2 regions of the Paenibacillus sp. YSY-4.3 genome follow, and region 2 is predicted to be linked to the other one. Evidence: riboswitches for the same ligand, from Rfam matches in the RefSeq annotation. Region 2 holds a riboswitch; the other holds the start of a gene.

Region 1 (10,159 bases), on a different contig from region 2:
GATGAAATCGCCATTCCTGCTTTCGAATGATTATAAGCGACGATCAAAGAAAAATCCGGGACTTCTAAGGCCCCGGATTTTTGCTTTAAATCATATTATTAATGCTTCACGCTCTGGCGTACATCATTATAATTCGACGCGGCGCAGACGCAAATCCTTCGTAAACCATTGGCGATAGCTGAGCGTGCTGAGCAGGATGCTGGTAATGGCTGCGGAGCTGGTAAAGGCAAACACGATCAGGATTTGATAGCGAACCGCCTCGACGGGATCGGCTCCGGCAATGATCATACCGGTCATCATGCCCGGCAGTTGGACGAGTCCCACGGTTTTCATCCCGTCAATCGTCGGAATCATACTTGATTTCACGGAACGCTTCATGACATCCTGAACCGATCTTCGAGCGGTTGCGCCGAGGGACAGGAGCGTTTCAATTTCGCCGCGCGAAGCGTGGATATCGCGTTTGAACTGATTCAGGAACAACCCGGCTACCACCATTGCGTTGCCAATGGTCATGCCGCTGATCGGAATGATGTATTGGGGGGTTGGCTCTATGATGTCCAGACCCAGCAAGAGACCCATCATGAGCAATTCCGTCGCCGAGATGGCGATGGCTACTCTCCACCAGATACCTTTTAACCCTTTGCCTCGCTTGGCGGCATTGCTGGCAGCGACGGTAATCATGAATATGACGATAGCTATGATGAATAACGGATGATTGCTGTTAAATACGAACTGAAGCACGTAACCGACGAGCAGCAGCTGCGCAGCGGCGCGGATCGTTCCGATGGCGATATCTTTTTCCAAACCAAGCTTCTGCCATACGGAGATCAGCATCGTGACCATCACGAAAATAATCGTAAAGCTGAGTGCTAAGAGAGACATAATTCACCCCTGTCCAGCGGCTGGTTCAGAAACTTACGGGCAAGTTCTGTCTCGGGCTGCTCAAAAAATTGCTTCATCGGTGTTTTCTCCAACAAGGTGTGATTACCCATAAACCAGACATGATCACTGATCCGGGCAGCCTGCTCCAGTTGATGCGTCACCCAGATCATAGCGGTGCCTTCCTGGCGGTGCCATGCTCGGAGCAGTTCTTCAATCCTTTGAGCGTTGCTCTGATCCAGCGAAGCCGTGATTTCGTCGAGCAAAAGTATTTTTGGCCGCAGCAGGAGAGAACGTATCAAGGCGATGCGCTGCTTCTCTCCGCCGGATAAATCAGCCGCATTTTTGCTGAGGTCGATCGCTTCAAGGCCTGCTTGCGCAAGCAGTTTGCTCACAAACGGAGCGTCGTAAGGAACGCGGTGCAATTGATGTACCGTCCGCAAATTATCCTCGACGCTGCCGGGCAGCATGACGGCCTGTTGGGCCACGTAGCAGACAGCTTTACGCCACTCTATAGGGTCGACTTGCCTGGAGGATATGCCCTCTAAGCGGATATCGCCTTCGTCGGCTGCATCCAGCAGAGACAGGATTCGCAGTAAGGTGCTTTTCCCTTGTCCCGACATGCCAAGGAGGGCAACGCGGTCGTGGCTGGCCACGGATGCGCTGGCATTGCTAAAAAGAAGAGATCCAGGCGAGTCCGCATGGCTCTTCTTCAATTGTTCCAATTCAAGCAGATTAGGCAAATGATGGGCACCTCTTTTTCCGGATATTTATATAGAACATTTTAACAAATCTTTTTAGAATAAAAAGTGGCTACACAACGTGTGAAAAAATGTTATAATAGTTGAAAGTGAAATGAATTTACATGAAATATATCATGATATGATTTCAAATGTGACTTCCTTCATAGGAATAAGCGTTAATTTGTAGTATTCTAAATTCAAAGCAATAAGACAATTTTTGAAATACAAAAAACGAAATTGAATATGGATCTTCGGGGTAAGGTGAAATTCCTGACCGGCGGTGATAGTCCGTTCCTTGAACGGCCTTCAGCCCGCGACTCCTTGTCTGAATTAGGCAGGGACTGATCTGGTGAAATTCCAGGGCCGACGGTAAAGTCCGGATGGGAGAAGATCAAGGATAAGCATGCTGTGGATTTGTCATGTCCAGGCAAGCTTATTTGATCAGCCCCCGTACAGGTCGACGTTGTCGATCACGGGGGTTTTCTGCGTATAAGACTCCGTATTCAAGGTAAGGAGACCGCAAGATGGAAAACGTAACTGTAGGAGTCAAAATCAAACCTTCGCTGCCGCTGCAAGCCGCCCGCTCGAAAAGCGGGTTCTGGCTGGTCGTTCTCGGAGCTGCCCTCTGGGGTGCCGATCCGTTGTTTCGCATCATACTGCTTAAGTCGCTTACATCCGCACAAATCGTGCTGCTGGAGCATATCATTATCGCACTAATCGCCATTCCGGTGATGTGGAAGAATCGCCAGGAGCTGCGAGGATTGGGCTGGAAGCAAGCCGGGGCCCTGCTCTTTATATCATGGGGCGGATCGGCCATAGCTACCATTTTGTTCACGATGGGACTCGTTAACGGCAATCCGAATGCCGTCCTGCTGCTGCAGAAGCTCCAGCCGCTGTTTGCGATCGTGCTGGCAAGGATGCTGCTGAAGGAACGCTTGCCGCGTCATTTTTCTTGGCTGATTATTCTGGCTCTGGGCGGTACCTATCTGCTGACCTTCGGCTTTACGCTGCCGATCGGGCACTGGAGTGAAATCGTGCACGTCAGCAGCCTGCTGTCGCTTGGCGCGGCGGCTCTGTGGGGCGGTTCTACGGTGATGGGCCGTCTGATGGTAGGCCAAATGAAATACGAGACAGTAACCTCGCTTCGTTTCCTGCTGGCATTGCCATTGTTGTTCGCGATCACCTGGAACGAAGGGGCTGCTTGGAACATTCCTACGGAGTCTGGTGCTTTTGCGGCCGTATCTTTGAACTTGCTCGGTCAAGCGCTGCTGCCAGGCCTGCTCAGCCTGCTCGTCTACTATAAAGGGCTGACTACGACTAAGGCCTCCGTCGCCACGCTTGCAGAGTTGAGCTTCCCGATGGTCGGGGTGCTTATCAACTGGATTGCCTTTCAGGAAATGGTCACGGTCGCTCAGGCCTTCGGATTTATGCTGATTTGGGCCACGCTGTTCGTTATTTCCCGACAATCTCAGGCGGCGCCTGATGCAGCACTTAAGTCTTCATAATTCATATAGAAATGATTGCTTTTTAGATCGATCATCATCGTTGTCTTCTGGTGGAAGGCAGGTGGTGATCGATTTTTTTAGCGACAGTCCCCCGCAATGTACGGTAAAATACTTTTAGACCTAAGTTGGCAGGAAAGGTGATGACGGTATGGGCCATTTAAAGAAGCGAATCGTATTTCTAGGCGACAGCATCACGGAAAACGGGGGATACATTCGATATTTGGAAGCGTATTTTTTGGAAAATCCGCCGCAAGGGGATTTGGAGTTCATCAATCTCGGCGTTGGCGGAGAGATGGTTGCCGGGATGTCCGAACCGGGTCTCGAGGAGCCTCGTCCATGGCTGTTCGAGCGGCTTGACCGCGCGCTGGAGGAGAGCAGCCCGGATTGGGTTTTTATCTGCTACGGCATGAATGACGGAATTTACTATTCTTACCGGGAGGACATTTACGAGGCGTATTGCAGCGGGATCCGCAAAGCTGTTGACCGGGTAAGGGAGACAGGGGCAAGGGTAATTCTCATGACTCCGCCGCCGTTCGATTTATCGTCGGTTCCGGCAGAGCGGACTCCGCTTGGGGAAGGCGCAGAGGTGTACGGGTATGACACTCCTTACGAAGGATATAACGATGTGCTTGGGCGCTTTGCCCAGTATATACGCCAATTCGGTGGGGAGTCGGGTTATACCGTCGTCGATCTCCGGGATGCGGTCATGTCGTATATTCAATCCCGCCGGGAAGAAGACCCTGACTACATTTACGGCGATGCCGTTCATCCTGAAGACGACGGGCATTGGGTGATGGCGAAAGCGATTCTCCATTCCGTATTTCATGTTGAGTTGGAACATACTCCCGAGTGGGCGGCCAGCAATGAAGGAGAATTCATCCGGCTGCTGACGGAACGGCGTTATTTATTAAGTACTGCATGGAGAGAGCATGTGGGACACAGCAATGCGTACAAAGCAGAGACGCCTCCACTGAAAGAGGCGCTGCGAATCGCGGAGCAAATGACTGTGAAATTGGATGAGCTCTGTCATATTCGCAAGTGATATGGCAATAAAGTATAACAAGGCCAGCGGATTCATCTTCCTTACAAGAAGAAGCCTGCTGGCTTTTTGTATTTGCGATCAGCTGGGAAATTTACATAATGCGGCAATATTAAAGCGTTAGAGATAACATTCGTTCTATATGATGGGGGCGATTATGAACATAACACGGGGAGGGACATTATGTTACGAAATACGGGCGGGAGAACGATATCTTTACTGCTGGCAGTTCAGCTTCTTGCCGGCTCTCTATTTACGGGGGCTGCAGCTTATGCCGAGGATTATGGTGCAGCATTAGAAGTATCAAACGTTGAAATCCCCAAAACTGATGCCGGACAAGCGGATTATGAACAAGCTGCGGCGGCATATTCTGTAACGCAAAATGTCTACAATGCGGCGGCCTCTTACGATTTTACAGACAAGCTCTATATTCGCAAAATCGGTTCATACCAGGTCGGCTCTACGAACAAGGATGGCGGCGTGGCCGAGATTGTGAAATACAATAAGGGGAACAGAAGGTTCTATCTCGTTAACGGTTCTTCTAATCCGCCGAGCCTCGATATCGTCAAGCTGGCTGGCGGAGTTTTAACGAAGGAGAAGACGATTCAAGTTAAGGAATTGGCGGAAACGGACGGCTTTCAATACGGAGATTTGACCAGTGTCGATATTCATGCAGAAACAAAGCGGATAGCCGTAGCGGTGCAGGAAGCAGATGCAGCCAAAGCGGGCAAAATTCTCGTTATGGATGAGGACGGGAATTTGCTGACGTCCTACGAGGCCGGCGTACAGCCGGACATGGTTCTGTTTACGCTGGACGGACGCTATATACTGACGGCGGATGAAGGAGAACCGCGCCTCGCCGGAGTAGATCCGGAAGGCAGTGTTACAATCGTCGACACGCTGACTGGAGAAGTGACGCATGTCAAATTTGACGATCCTGCGGTGATTGACGATGCGGTTCACATCCGAGGAGCTTCCGGTGCAGACGGCAGCATCACCGGTCCGGGGACAAAGGCGGACGCCGTATTCGATTTGGAGCCGGAGTACATTGCCCTATCGGCAGATGGAGAGACTGCCTATGTGTCGCTGCAGGAGAACAACGCGATCGCTGAGATCGATATCGCTGCCAAGAAGGTAACAGCCGTGCGGGGGCTAGGCGTGAAAGATTTAAGCGACCCGGCCAATTCATTGGACTTGGTGAAGGATGGGACGATCAAGCTGGAGAATGTCCCTTTCTTCGGCCAATATATGCCGGACGGAGTCGCTGCCTATGATTTTGGCGGCCAAACCTATCTGTTTACGGCAAATGAAGGAGACGTCACCGAATGGCCAGGCCGGATGAACGGCACAACGCTTGGCGAGCTGCGAACCCGGCTGAACCCCGGCTCTGCGGCGGCGCAGTTTCTAGAAGGAAACGGAACGGTTTACGATAAAGTCGAAGTCGCGGGCGATATGGGAAGTGACGGGGTTTATTTGTTCGGGGGACGTTCTTTCTCCATATGGAATGCTGCGGATATGCGGCTTGTGTATGATAGCGGCAATGATTTTGAGCAAATTACGGCTCAGCGCCTCCCGGATAATTTCAATGCGAGTCACAGCAAGACAGAGAAGGACGACCGCAGCGGCAAAAAAGGGCCAGAGCCCGAATACGTCACGGTAGGCCGGGTCGGGGACAAAGTGTTTGCTTTCATCGGGCTGGAGCGGATCGGCGGCGTTATGACCTATGATGTGACTAACCCGGCAGCGCCGGAATTTGTCAATTATACGAATACGCGCGATTTCGGCGCGGGCTTGGATACCGATACAGGTCCGGAGGGACTGGAATTCATTGCTGCGCCAGACAGTCCGACAGGCCGCCCGTTGCTGCTCGTCGCAAACGAGGTAGGCGGCACCGTGGCCGTCCTTGAGTTGGAGGTTACTAAGGTAACTTTGAATAAGACGGACTTGCATCTTAATTTAGGCGAAGCCGGGGAGAAGCTGACGGCTGTGGTGGATGCCGTCGGCGTTGGCCAAATTGGCGTGAAGTGGACCTCCTCCAATGCCGGTGTTGCTGCAGTAAATGCTGATGGACTCGTTACGCCTGTTTCTGCCGGGATCGCAGAGGTTACGGCAATCAGCGACGATGGCTATGGCATGGCTATGGCGAAAGTTACAGTGAGTGAGGCTGCCGATGCAGACTGGAAGCTGACGGTTATGCATACGAACGATACGCATGCCCATTTAGCCGATGTCGCGAGACGCGGAACACTCGTCAGGGAAATTCGCGAGGAGACGGCCGGAAACAGTCTGCTGGTCGATGCTGGGGACGTGTTCTCGGGAGATCTTTATTTTACTAAGTGGCTGGGGCTTGCCGATTTGGCATTCATGAATAAACTGCAATATGATGCGATGACCTTTGGCAATCACGAGTTTGATCGGGGAACGGCCGTGCTTGCCGATTTTGTGAGCCAGGCACAGTTTCCGCTGGTGAGCTCGAATATTGATTTCAGCAAGGATAAACATATGAGCTCATGGATTAAATCACCCAAGACGGTGGCAGCTGGCATTCCTAAGTCGGCCGGGGATGCCGGCGTGTATCCGTATGTCGTATTTGAGGTAAACGGCAAACGTGTTGGCGTGATGGGCTTGACTACGGAAGATACGAAGGAAACATCAAGTCCTGGTAAGGACGTTGCGTTTCTTCCTGCTGTGGAGGCTGCTGCTGAGACGGTAAAGGCGATGGAGCAAGAAGGAATTCAGATCATTATCGCCTTGTCCCATCTGGGCTACAGCCGGGATAAACAGCTCGCTGGCGCGGTGGAAGGGATCGACTTGATTGTTGGTGGCCATACCCATACGAAGCTGGATGAGCCGGAAATCGTCCTGAACCCGGGCGGCAGTGCGCCGACGGTAATCGTGCAGGCCAATGAATGGGGAAAATACTTGGGCCGCGTCGATCTTTATTTCGATCGTGACGGCGTCGTGCTGACGGGAGCGGGCCAAACGTCCGGAGGGCTCATTCCCGTAGACGGCCAGGTAGAGGAAGATCGTGAGCTGAAAGCGATGCTGGAGCCGTATAACGCCGAACTGGACGTGCTCAAGAAGCAGGTGATCGGGAATGCCGGCGTTGCGCTCGACGGTGAGCGTGAGCATGTGCGCTCCAGAGAGACGAATTTGGGGAACTTCATTGCCGATGGCATGCTGGCGAAAGCGAAGGCTCTCAAAAATGCGGACATTGCGCTGACCAATGGCGGGGGAATTCGCGCCTCCATTGATGAAGGCGAAATTACGATGGGCGAGCTGCGCACGGTGATGCCGTTCGGGAACACGCTATTTATTTTGGATGTCACCGGCAAACAGCTTAAGGATGGACTTGAAAATGGCGTTAGCGGCGCCAAGCTTGCCGATCTGCCGGGTAAATTTCCGCAGGTCGCTGGGATGAAGTTCAAGTGGGACCCGGGAGCTCCGGTTGGCAGCAAAGTGTACGATATCCAGATTCAAAGCGGCGATCGGTACATCCCGCTGAACGAGTCTGCAACTTACCGTTTGGCAACTAATAGCTTCGTGGCTAATGGGGGAGACGGTTATGTATCTTTTGCCGAAGCGATTGCGCTTGGTGCGTACTATGAGGATCTTGGATATCCCGACTATGAAATCTTTATCGAGCACGTGGAGCAGCGGGGCGGGACGGTCAGTCCCCGTGTAGAAGGACGCATTGTTGAACAAGCGAAGCCTGTAGGCAATCCTGGAAATGGTAGCGGGGGCGGCAATGCTGGTGGCGGCAATGGGAATGGGAATGGGAATGGGAATGGAAGCGGATCTGGAAATGGAAATGGAGGCAGCAGTACCGTTGGCGGGAGCCAGGGAACTGGCAAGAATGAGCCGGATAAGGCTAATGGCGCCGGTGGAAACGGCAGTCAGGGTGGGCATGTACTGTCTGGTGAACAGCTGCAGCGGACGAAAGAAATAACAGCGGACGGCACGGAAATGATCCGGATTACCGCGCGGCTGTCTGACGTTGAAGCCGTTCTGGCGGCCGCTGAGAAAGGGAACCGTGAGATCATCATACAGGCGGAGGATAAGAGCGCTGCGGGATCGGGTTCCGCTTTGCAGGCAGTGAAGGTCTCACTTCCGGCAGAGGCGCTGGCATCGGCGGCCGCTAGAGACAAGAATCTTGTCTTGGTCATCCGTACCGCATCGGCGAGTTACCGACTTCCGCTGCATGTGCTAGGTTTGCAGCAGTTAGAGGGTGCTAACGGCGCACTGGATTTGGGGGATGGGGGTGTTTCGGTCAATGTTATCCTGGCCCCCGTTGCAGGGGAGAAGTTGCAGCAGATTAACGGTAAAGCTGCGGCACAGGGAGCGGCAATCGTGCAGGGTACGGTCATTGACTTTAAAGTGACCTTATCCGGGAAAGACGAGGAGCGGGAGATCAGTTATTTCGGGCTAACTTATGTCAGTCGGACGATTGACATTCCCGATCACTTTGCCGATAAGCCGTTAACGGCGGTGCAATATGATGAAACGACGGATGAATTGCTCTTCGTGCCTGCGGTGAGAATACGCACGGATGAAGGAATAGCACTTGAAATCAAACGCCCCGGCAACAGCATTTATGCTGTGCTGGAACACCGCAAATCGTTTGCGGATATTCATGGGCATTGGGCCGAGCAGGCCATCGAGGGCTTGGCTTCGCGAATGATCGTCATGGGGACGGACGAATCTACCTTTGCCCCGGGGCAAGCGGTGAACAAAGGCGAATTTACGGCTTTGCTAATACGGGGTCTGGGATTGGCCTCGGTTACAGCAATCGGGGACAGCCAATTTGCTGATGTCGGGCCAAATACGCCTTTTGCCGGGGAGATCGGCACTGCTGCACAGTACGGTATTGTGACCGGCGATGAATCCGGCCGTTTCAATCCGGAGAAAGAGTTAAACCGCGCCGAGATGGTCGTCATGGTCGCCCATGCGCTCCGACTTGTGGACGGCAGCGATGGAAGTAATGTGCCGGGCTCGTTGGCGATATTTAAGGATCTGCACGCCATTCCTGCTTGGGTGCAGCCCGGGGCCGCCTATTTGGCGGACCGTGGAATCGTGAAAGGCAACCCGCAGGGCAAGTTCGAGGCACAAGGGAAGGTAACTCGCGCCCAAGCTGCAGTGATCTTGCTGAATTTGCTCCGAGAGCTTAAATTTGTGGATGCAGCATAGGGCACGGGGATCAAGTAGGTAGGTGGTATAGGGAACGGAGATCAAGTGGGTAGGTAGCATTAGGAACGAAACTAAGTGGATAGGAAGCACAGGGAACAGAACCAAGTGGATAAGAAGCATAGGATTGGGCACACGAGAGGACGCCGGGAGGCGTCCTTTTTGGTTTCTGTTCTTGTGGCTGAAGCTTATTTTTTGCAAGGGCGACAGTGATAAGGTCAGGGGTTTGGCCGTGTGGACGATCTACTATGCATTTCGAAGGAGGTACCCGACTGTTGGGGTTAGCTCGCCCGTTAACCAATTAGCTCGTTAGCCGCCCGTGAGCCAATTAGCTCGTAGCTCGAATCTAACGACTCTCATCCACGTTATTTGTACCAATTTGCGCTTATTTTACATCTAACGACTGTCAGCCACGCTATTTACGGTTTATTTTCTGCTTGGAGCAGTAAAGATTGAAATAGCGTTCCCTAGTGTCGTTACATTCTGACAGAGGCTATTTTTAGACAAATAGTGATCGTGAGAATCGTTAAAAAGTTTCGGTTACGGTCTAAGTCACATTCTCGATCCAAGTCACGTCTCAGTTACAGTCTAAGTTAGTTTCAGTCTCATGTCTGTGCGTCGCGCTAGTTTCACGTTCCAAGTCACATTCTCGATTCAAGTCACGTCCCAGTTACAGTCTAAGTTAGTTACAGTCTCATATCTGTGCGTCGCGCAATTTCTCGTTCTAAGTCACATTCTTGATCCAAGTTACGTCTCAGTTACGGTCTAAGTTAGTTACAGTCTCATATCTGTGCGTCGCGCAATTTCTC
Region 2 (10,159 bases):
TATATTCTGCTGCGGCGTTAACGGGGATCAGTAATGATACAGCCATCATTGCTGTCATGCTGTAACGAAATATCGAGCGTATTGTCATTATGCGACTCCTCCGGTATTGTAGCGCTAATACTTGTACACTATATGCGGAAAAAGAGGAGAGTATGTCCACCATTCCCGGCAAAAAAAGACCCCTCCCGGAATCAGCGGAAAGGATCGGTCAACCTAATCGGCTAGGAAACCTGTCTTAGCTATACGGATTTCCTGTATTATGATCGGCAACAGGGATCCCTTGAATCGAAGCTGATTGAGATGTTCCCGCGCCGTTATTGGGAAACATTGATTGGATTTTGTCCATCATGTAAGGAACAGAATCGATCATTTTCTCAAACAGATGAGTTTGATTATCCAGCGGAACGATATTTACACCCTGCTTCCCAACAACGAGAAATGCGATCGGATTGATCGACACACCTCCGCCGCTTCCGCCGCCAAAAGGAAGCTGTTTATCCGACGCAGCTGAGCTCCCGTGGTTCTCATCCATGTTATAGTCGCTACCACCGGCAGCAAAACCAAAGCCAACGCGGCTAATCGGCAGTATAACGCTGCCGTCCGGTGTTTCTACGGGCTCGCCGACGATTGTGTTTACATCCACCATATCCTTAATGTTCTCCATGGCCGTTTGCATTAACCCTTGGATCGGATGATCTGACATAATTAATCCTCCTCTTCAACCTAAGTAATAAGAACTACCTTCACTTCTACAGTTTGCACAGCACAAGGCCGTAATATGCGCGTTAAAATCAAAAGGAGTCCGGTGGTCTCTTAAGACCACGAACTCCCTTGATGTCCTTTCATGGTAACGCTCAGCCATTTTTTGAATCCGCCTTTTACCTTTAGTACGCGAACAATAAGAACGAAACCGGCGTATAGTGCGCGCCCTAAGCGAATTTGTCCGCTGCATTCGATTTCGGTTACAAATTGCGGCGGCTGGTCAAAGACCGGCACAACGAATAGCCTCGGCATTTGCCTTAAGCGTATGTAGCAAGATAGCCAGCCAATCAACGTCGTTTTCAAGCCCCACAATGCTCCCGATAAAGTTGCGGTATGAGCCGCATTAGGCAAAGCAACATTCGTAGACCAGTCCAGCTTATCAAATGAAATATGCTTAAGCGTGCTTGCCATCCATTGCTTTAGCCCTCTCGTCGCCCGCAGCAAATCATAGAACTGACCAGCCCAGAAACGAACTTTGCCTTTATTGATATCCTGCGCACTGCTATCCACTTGTCCCTTCGCCAGGTTGTTCGTATTATTCTGCTCCACCTTGAAACCGTCCTTCATATTTTTGAAAATGATGTACGGAATTTCATAGCGAAGCCGGATCAACCCGTAAAGCGTAACCACTTCAAAACGAACAGTTTCGTTCCAGTTTACTTTGCGGGCAACCAAGCGAAATTTGATCGGAGATAACAAAATGAGGACTAAAGCAATACATGCGAGCAACAGGATCAGGATGACTCCGAGCCAAATCCACACAGGAAAGCCCTCCATACCATTCAAATGACGATCTTGAATTAGTATGGCTCCGCAAAAAGGAAATCATTCGCTAAAGCTGCTGCTACTCATCTTTGACGTCATCAAACGTAAGCTGCTGTTCCTCCAGCTTCTGGAATAGAAGTTGGGTCTCTTCCTCCAAATTCTCTGCGTTTTCAAACTCATTCAGGTCCGGCAAGTCCTGCAGGCTGCCCAAGCCAAAGTAATCCAAAAAAGCAGCCGTCGTCCCATATAAAATTGGCCGTCCGATCGCCTCGGCGCGCCCAACCTCTTGGATCAAATCCTTGTTCACCAGCGTATGAATGGCCCGTTCCGACTTGACGCCACGGATCTCTTCCACCTCGATCCGGGTTATCGGCTGCCGGTACGCAATGATGGATAAAGTCTCCAGCGCGGCCTGGGACAATGACGAGCGGGTCGGCGAATAAGCAAGCCGTTCGAAATAGGCGGCATGCTCCGGCAGCGTAGCAAGCTGAAAGTTGCCCGCCAGCTGGACGATTTGCAGCCCCCGTCCCTCCCGTTCAAACGACGACTTCATATCCAATAAAGCATCGGTAATGATGTCTTGACGCTGTTCGGTAACTTCGGCAATCTGCTTCACGCTGAGTCCCTCTTCCCCCGCCAGGAACAGCAACCCTTCAATAATCGACTTCAAATCCCGATAATTCATCTGCCTTAACTTCCCCTCTCCACTCCATCACAATATCATCAAATAGCTTGTTCTGATAACAAACGATCTGCTTCATCTTCATGAGCTCCAATATCGCCAGAAAGGTTACGACGATTTCATGCCGGTACATCTCCGGGTGCAGCAGCTTGGAAAATAGGAGCCTGCCGCCTGTGCCCGTACTTTCCAGCGCAGCTATTACGTCGCGGATCCGATCCTTGACCGAAATTTCGTCCCGGTGAATCCGGGCGACCGTGCTGCGTTTCACGGCGCGGCGCAGAGCCTTCTGGAATGAAGCGATCAAATCGGCTGCGTGCAGCCCTTTAACGGGATTGTCCTGCACATCCGGCAAAAAGGACGACAAATCCTCGGCCTCCTTCGTAAAGATCAGGCTGCGCTCCCATTCCCGCTCATGTAAATGCTCGGCAATCCCCTTGTATTTGCGGTATTCGATCAGCTTGCGGATCAGCTCGTCCCGCGGATCCTCCTCATCCTCCATCAAATAATCGAAATCGTCATCGAATTCGATCACAGGCGGCTTTGGAAGCAGCTGCTTGCTCTTGATCGATAGCAGCGTAGCTGCCATAACCAGAAACTCGCTCGTGATTTCCAGCTCCAATTCCTGCATATTATCCAGGTATTCTAGATATTGATCGGTGATTTCACTCACTGATATTTGGTATATATCGACCTCTGCCTTATCGATGAGATGCAGCAGTAGATCCAGCGGACCCTCAAAGGTATCCAGTTTATAAGTTACTGTCGTCAATGGACATCCTCCACCCGTTAGAGGCAGTTCAAAAGGCGCTCCTTCTGAACGCAAAGTGAATAAAAAATGCAGTACCCTTAAAAAGGGTACTACATTAAATAAGCACTATTTTAGCAAATTCGTCAAGTTAGCCATTTCGATTGCAGCCATCGCCGCATCCCAGCCTTTGTTGCCTGCCTTCGTGCCCGCGCGCTCGATGGCCTGCTCGATATTCTCCGTAGTCACTACGCCGAAGATGGTTGGAACGCCTGTTTTCAATCCGATCGCAGCCACGCCCTTAGCGACTTCGTTGCACACATAGTCATAATGAGACGTAGAGCCACGAATAACCGTACCTAGCGTAATGACAGCGTCGTATTTACCGCTCTCGGCCATCTTTTGCGCGGCGAACGGAATCTCGAACGCTCCCGGTACCCACGCTACGCTTACCTCTTCATCTTTTACGCCATGACGCTTCAACGCATCCAGCGCACCGCCAAGCAGCTTGCTCGTAATAAACTCGTTAAAGCGGCCAACTATAATGCCGTATTTCAAACCTTCCGAGACGAGATGTCCTTCAATTACGTGTGCCATAATCAATTCCTCCAATAATAGTTATAGTCTAATTACCCGATGTTTCGTTCTGTTCGATGACGTCAAAGTTAAGCAAATGTCCCAGTTTCTCCTGCTTCGTATGCAAATAATTGCTGTTGTCCTCATTTTCCTTCATTTGGATAGGTACGCGTTCCACTACCTCAAGACCATATCCCTCAAGTCCAGTAATTTTACGGGGATTATTGGTAAGCAGCCGAATTTGGCGAACGCCCAGATCCTTCAAAATTTGCGCGCCGATGCCGTAATCCCGCAGGTCGGCCGGGAACCCAAGCTTCAGGTTGGCATCGACAGTATCCAATCCCTGCTCCTGCAGCTTGTAAGCCTTCAGCTTATTAATCAGCCCGATGCCCCGTCCTTCCTGGCGCATGTATAGCAGGACGCCGCTGCCTTCCTCTTCGATTTGCCTTAATGCCGCCTCGAATTGTGGACCGCAATCGCAGCGATGGGAATGAAACACGTCCCCGGTCAAGCATTCGGAATGCACTCGCACAAGCACGGGCTCCTCGCTGTTGATTTCCCCTTTGACAAGAGCGACATGTTCCTTGGAGTCCACGTCGTTGGAATACGCGATCGCACGGAACTCGCCATAGTCGGTCGGCATGCGTACTTCCACCTCGCGAGTGACGAGCTTCTCCTTTTCGTTGCGGTAATGGATCAAATCCTTGACGCTGATCAGCTTCAAGTCAAACTGCTTGGCAATCTGCACAAGATCCGGCAAGCGCGCCATCGTACCGTCTTCCTTAATTACTTCGCAAATGACGCCGGCTGGGTATGAACCGCACATCCGCGCCAGATCGACCGCCGCTTCTGTATGCCCCGCACGCCGCAGGACACCGCCTTTCTTCGCGATCAGCGGGAACATATGCCCCGGCCGACGGAAGTCGGAAGGCTTCGCGCTCGGATCCATGATCGCCTTCACCGTAAGCGAACGCTCATAGGCCGATATGCCGGTCGTAGTGTCGACATGGTCGATCGATACGGTAAAAGCCGTGCCATGATAGTCCGTATTTTGGGCGACCATCGGTTTTAAATCCAGCTCCTCCGCTCGTTCCGACGTAATCGGCAAACAGACTAACCCGCGCCCTTCGGTAATCATGAAGTTGATAACTTCCGGCGTCGCCTTCTCCGCGAGCGCCACAAAGTCTCCTTCATTCTCGCGGTCCTCATCATCAACGACGATAATGACTTTGCCGCGCATGAGCTCGTAAATGGCTTCTTCTACCCGGTCCAATTGAATGTCACTCATGTTTATGTCCCTCCCTATAGCTGTTCTATTAATTGAAGCAACATAACTTATGCAAACCCGTTATTCATCAGAAACGGCATATCTATGCCTGATGAAGATCCCTCGGTTCCGGACGGCTCTTCCTCATTGTTCCCTTTGCCGTACCCGAGCAAATGCTCAACGTATTTGCCGAGGATGTCGCATTCCAGATTAACGGTATCGCCCTGGCGTTTATAAGCCAGAACAGTCTCCGCCAGAGTATGAGGAATGATCGATACGCTGAAGATATGCCCTTCCGCGCGCACCACCGTCAGACTTATACCATCGATCGTAATGGAGCCTTTAGGAATAATGTATTTGAACAAAGACTTCTTCGCAGGGGAAATTTCGAACACAACCGCATTCTGATCCTGTTTCATTCCCATGATCGTTCCTATTCCGTCCACATGCCCTTGAACGATATGTCCGCCGAAACGGCCGTCAGCAGCCATAGCTCGTTCCAGGTTCACTTTGCTGCCCGGTCTGATCTGGCTTAAGTTCGTGTGGCGGTACGTTTGCGGCATAACGTCAACTGTAAAGGATGAGCGGTCAAAATGCGTCGCCGTCAGGCATACCCCGTTTACCGCCACGCTGTCCCCAAGCTTCATCCCTTGCGTCACGGTATTCGCCGTTATACTGATGACCATGGCCTCGCCCTTGCTTTGAACTGATTTAATTGCGCCGACTTCCTCCACTAATCCGGTAAACATTGCAGCCTCCTCCTTTCCACTAACTCCTTAAGCCATTTCACAATGCGTTCCAAACGGGATATCCCGTAATGCATACATTATCGCCAATTTGCTCCACGGACAGTTCGCTTAAGGTGACCGCATCCTTCATGAGCTCGAAGCCATCGAACACGAAGGTTCCTGGTGCATTCAAACCACCGATGATTTTAGGCGCCAGGAACAAAGCGACTTCATCGACTAGCCTGCCGCGCAGCAGCGACCCGTTAAGGCGGCCACCGCCTTCGACAAGCAGGGAGGAGATGCCGAGCTCCCCAAGCTTTTGCAATCCAGAGCGAAGATCCACCTGCGGCCCTTCGCCGCAAACGATGACTTGAATCCCCTGCTCCGTTAGAGCTGACCGTCTATCTTCCGGTGCCTGCTCCGTAGTCAGCACAATGGTTTGTGCGGCACTGTCGACGAGCACTTTGGCTCCGCCTTGAATGCGGAGAGTCGAGTCCACAATGATTCTTGCCGGGGAGATGCCGGGTACCGATAACCTCGTCGTTAATGAAGGATCATCGGCGATCACTGTATCCACCCCGACCATAATGCCATCGTGCCGATGACGCATCGTGTGTACGCGCTCACGTGATTCCTCGTTGGAAATCCACTTGCTGTCACCGCTTTTAGAAGCGATTTTGCCGTCTAGCGTACTTGCGGTCTTGATGGTGACGTAAGGCAGCCCTGTCGTAATGAATTTGATGAATTTCCGATTCAGCTTGACCGCCTCGTCCCGCAGCACACCGACTTTCACCTCAATGCCGTTTCTCCGCAGCAGTTCTATACCTCTACCGGCCACTTGTGGATTAGGGTCTTCGCAAGCAACAACGACGCGGCTCACCCCGGCCTTAATCAACCCCTCACTGCATGGGGGCGTGGCTCCGTAGTGGCTGCATGGCTCCAACGTAACGTAGACCGTGCTGCCTTCAGCAGACTCCCCGGCCATATTCAACGCATGGACTTCCGCATGCGGAGTTCCCCGCTTCAAGTGACTGCCAAGCCCGACGACCTCGCCGTTCTTCACGATCACGGCTCCAACGACCGGATTGATACCGGTTTGTCCCTGAGACCGGCTCGCCATGTCAATCGCTAGTCTCATATAGTACTCATCATTAATAATTTCCAATATGTTTCACCTCCACCTGCTTCAAGCAATATCAGCAAATAAATAAAGCCCCACCGGAGTCCGATGGGGCCATGAGAGCAATTATACGCAAAATGAAAGCACAAAGTCGGGTATGCGAAAACATAACGGAACATGGGGGCAAATTTGCACAAAAAGCACCCAAAACCGTCATCGCTAAACCAACTCTTCAAGTGTCCGCTATGTGAAAATTGGAACTTAAAGAATATGCTTTAATCATATAGATATATTCGTAGTTGATACGTCATATATCCTGCGTTTCCTTCTCCCATCCAGACTATACTGTCGGTCCCGGAATCTCACCGGCTCAGCCGCATGCTTAATATGTAGCGCAAACGGGTCACGGACTTGTACTTGCTTCAAGCTCATTCTACTGAGTTCTCAAGCAGTCATCACCGTCGGTAGGGAATTTCACCCTGCCCCGAAGTTAACGTTGGAAAATATTTAGTTGTCTCACTGTGTTGATTAATGGCTTCGTAAAGATGTTACCACCAAAAAAATTAAAAAGCAAGGCGCCAATCTGAATGGGCACCTTGCACAATCCTATATTTAATTTGAAATGGTAATCATAATTGCTCTGAAAAATGATCTTTCAAACATTCATTGCTATTTACGGTGAACACGTATTTCCACTCATTTTCTTCCGGTTCAAGCCATTCAAATTGATAAGAAATTTCATGCCCCGCTTTCTTGATACTGAAGCATCGGATGAGAGTTTCTTGGTCATAAGAGTAATCCACTAATAATTTCCCCACTTCAATTAGCGGCGCCTCAACTTCTTTATCGACACATTTTTCTGCATCGGCCTTCCTCAAATAGACGCTGCCGCAATGGATACAGCTATACATAAGAGTCCACCTCTCACTTCACAAAAATATACTTTTTTATTCTTTAACCGATTATGTTTGGGTAAAATACGGTCAAACTAAACGGTTGCTTTAATTCGTTGGTAGTAGGTACATGGTAGCAAACTATTCGATGAACAGAATATCTCGAGCAACAATCATTTACAAGCTATCATTTTCAATAGGTGTAGATATGCTACCTTTCTCGTTCAACAAAAAATCCCCGATTATTCTAGAGCAATTCATCCAGCTTAACCCTCTCATCGACATTCAGAAAATACATCGAATTTAACCAGGAAAATAATATGAAGTTAAAAACAGGATATACAGGAACATATGTTTGCATTTCGTTAAAATCCATGATAGTATTACCTTATTGGTAACAACAGATTACTTTATATTAAAACATGATGGAGTTGAGAATTCAATATGAAAAACGGCAAAAGTTGCGTAAATTCAGGAAATAACTATAGCTACTTGCTTTCCTGCACACATTCCTACCTAAGCGAAATCCTTAGAATTTATGATTAGCCTATTCGATAAATATACCATTTCGGTAATACAAGAGGATCTCCATACATGTGCTTACAGCTAGTGAGAATTAGATGATTAGCGGACACGCCTGTGTCCTTTATGAAATGAAAATACCATGGTGGCGTTAACCGAGGGGAGGTGATGTGGATGAGACGCGGACATTCCAGGCTAAGCTGGCAAGATCTGTACTACGACGGCGAAATCGACAACAAATCCGATTTTTTTGACGAGGACATGCAGGAAATCATCATTATTACGGCAGAGGATCGTTATACTGCAGGAGGTAATTTTATTGGCCAAACAATCAGCTTCCTTGAAATACGTTTATAAAATTCGTTCCTCCCGGCTCCGAAAAGCGAAATGGAACCTTTCCCTTTCCATTGAAGAAGCGATGAGAAACGAAGAAATCGTAGCATTGGCGGACAGTACGGCGCTCCGGTTCATTTTGGAAATAGAACATAGAGAAAATCAAGACCCATACATATTAAGTATCCGGGATCAGATTCATCTTTTAAAAATGAAAGAGAACTTAGCCGCCAATAAAAAAAAGCTCAACACGCTATATAAGGAATTGTACGAGGCCTCGTTCGTTTCCAGCTACCTGAGCGTCGTTATCGATAATAATCAGGACTATGACCGTTTGAACAGCAAAAAGGGCTTTAATATCAATGGCATAAAATATAAAAGATTGTTAGCAACAACAAGCGGAGCGAAGAACAGCACCGTTGTCTTTGTGAATTGTGACATCTACGACGAACTAAACAGAAGAATTAATAACGGCAGAAATATGAACATATCATTTGTCCCTGCCAGGCTTGAAGCCTATAAATCCCTTGTGTGCAGTACAAGCACTCCGGTGCCTCATCCTAATGGAATTCTGGTGATAAATGATTGCGAAACCTCGTTCGTCAGCAATGTCATTGAAATTGACGATTCGGTCACAAAGAAGTTTCCAAAGATGAGATACAAAGAAAATTATGACATTAAACTGAACGAAAGCGATGGTTATGGACTGATCCTCCCTTCCCTTAGCGAAAAATGGGCCAAGCATCTCGGGGAAAATTATATTCCTAGCGGCTTTTGCATCAGAAATGCTTTTACGAAAGGCATGCTGTTTACGTTCGATTTCCACGCGTTTGCGGAGCAAATAGCTGAAAGCTATATCGTCAAAGATATATGGGGATATGAAAGAGACATCCGTAAGGCGGAGATTGTACTGACGGCCTCCATGCTTAAGCTATGGGACTCCTATGATCATCTTGAGCACTATCTCCAAAACTGCCAACAAAACAATTATTCCTTTAGCGTAACCAAAGTGACTCCCGAAACGCTGGAGGATGAACGAAATCTCAATTATCAGTTCATTCAGTCCCTGGATCTATCCGACGAGCAACTCCGAACGCTAATAGCGCCAACCGTGAATGAAATCAATGATATTTTAGGGCTGGATCCATATAAGAGCATTTTGTTTTTAAACGGCAAAGATATTACAACAGATACTTTTCATAAGAAAGGCAATGATTTCTCCAAAGCTCTTATGGCTGATCCAAGCGTCATTCATGACCCGTTCATAAGGAATAAAGTTTATGGAATGATTAAGAAAAGAATAAATGATGCCAAGGTCGGCGTTATAAAAGTAGCCGGCAACTTCTCCACCATCTCTGGCGACCCCTTCAGTCTATGTCAGAGCATGTTCGGGATGGAGATTACGGGGCTGCTCCGTGCGGGTTCCTTCTATTCAAAATACTGGAATGACAGAAACGTAAGCCAGGTCGCCTGCTTCAGGGCACCGATGACCTGCGCGGAAAATATAAGAATACTTCAATTGGAAAATACGCCGGAAATGAATTATTGGTACAAATATATGAACACAGTCACGATTTTCAATTCATGGGACACCACCACCCATGCTCTGAACGGAGCGGACAAGGACGGCGACGCCGTTCTTACTACCAATAACAAGGTGCTGCTGGACAGCATTGAGAGATTACCTGCTATCGTATGCGTCCAGAAAATCGCCGATAAGAAAATCGTAACCGAAGAAGATGCGATTCAAGCAAACAAAAACAGCT

Evidence for each region. Region 2 has a riboswitch for FMN ahead of ribD (bifunctional diaminohydroxyphosphoribosylaminopyrimidine deaminase/5-amino-6-(5-phosphoribosylamino)uracil reductase RibD). Riboswitches for the same ligand answer to the same signal wherever they lie in the genome.
Region 1: it holds a riboswitch for FMN, as region 2 does, so the genes downstream of both, ACYUJT_RS00405 (DMT family transporter) here and ribD (bifunctional diaminohydroxyphosphoribosylaminopyrimidine deaminase/5-amino-6-(5-phosphoribosylamino)uracil reductase RibD) in region 2, are expected to answer to the same signal.

Annotation. Positions count from the first base shown of each region.
Region 1 covers NZ_BAABMC010000001.1:89,266-99,424, forward strand. The annotation lists gene ACYUJT_RS00390 (MetQ/NlpA family ABC transporter substrate-binding protein) at 1-30, shown strand, start outside; gene ACYUJT_RS00395 (ABC transporter permease) at 127-882, opposite strand; gene ACYUJT_RS00400 (ABC transporter ATP-binding protein) at 870-1,622, opposite strand; FMN riboswitch at 1,866-2,018, shown strand; gene ACYUJT_RS00405 (DMT family transporter) at 2,147-3,127, shown strand; gene ACYUJT_RS00410 (SGNH/GDSL hydrolase family protein) at 3,276-4,169, shown strand; gene ACYUJT_RS00415 (choice-of-anchor I family protein) at 4,350-9,353, shown strand.
Region 2 covers NZ_BAABMC010000003.1:292,584-302,742, forward strand. The annotation lists gene ACYUJT_RS12130 (D-alanyl-D-alanine carboxypeptidase family protein) at 1-88, opposite strand, end outside; gene ytfJ (GerW family sporulation protein) at 236-703, opposite strand; gene ACYUJT_RS12140 (DUF2953 domain-containing protein) at 814-1,524, opposite strand; gene scpB (SMC-Scp complex subunit ScpB) at 1,607-2,212, opposite strand; gene ACYUJT_RS12150 (segregation and condensation protein A) at 2,181-2,978, opposite strand; gene ribH (6,7-dimethyl-8-ribityllumazine synthase) at 3,084-3,551, opposite strand; gene ACYUJT_RS12160 (bifunctional 3,4-dihydroxy-2-butanone-4-phosphate synthase/GTP cyclohydrolase II) at 3,580-4,818, opposite strand; gene ACYUJT_RS12165 (riboflavin synthase) at 4,866-5,546, opposite strand; gene ribD (bifunctional diaminohydroxyphosphoribosylaminopyrimidine deaminase/5-amino-6-(5-phosphoribosylamino)uracil reductase RibD) at 5,584-6,690, opposite strand; FMN riboswitch at 6,965-7,141, opposite strand; gene ACYUJT_RS12175 (hypothetical protein) at 7,275-7,556, opposite strand; gene ACYUJT_RS12180 (hypothetical protein) at 8,235-8,417, shown strand; gene ACYUJT_RS12185 (hypothetical protein) at 8,380-10,159, shown strand, end outside.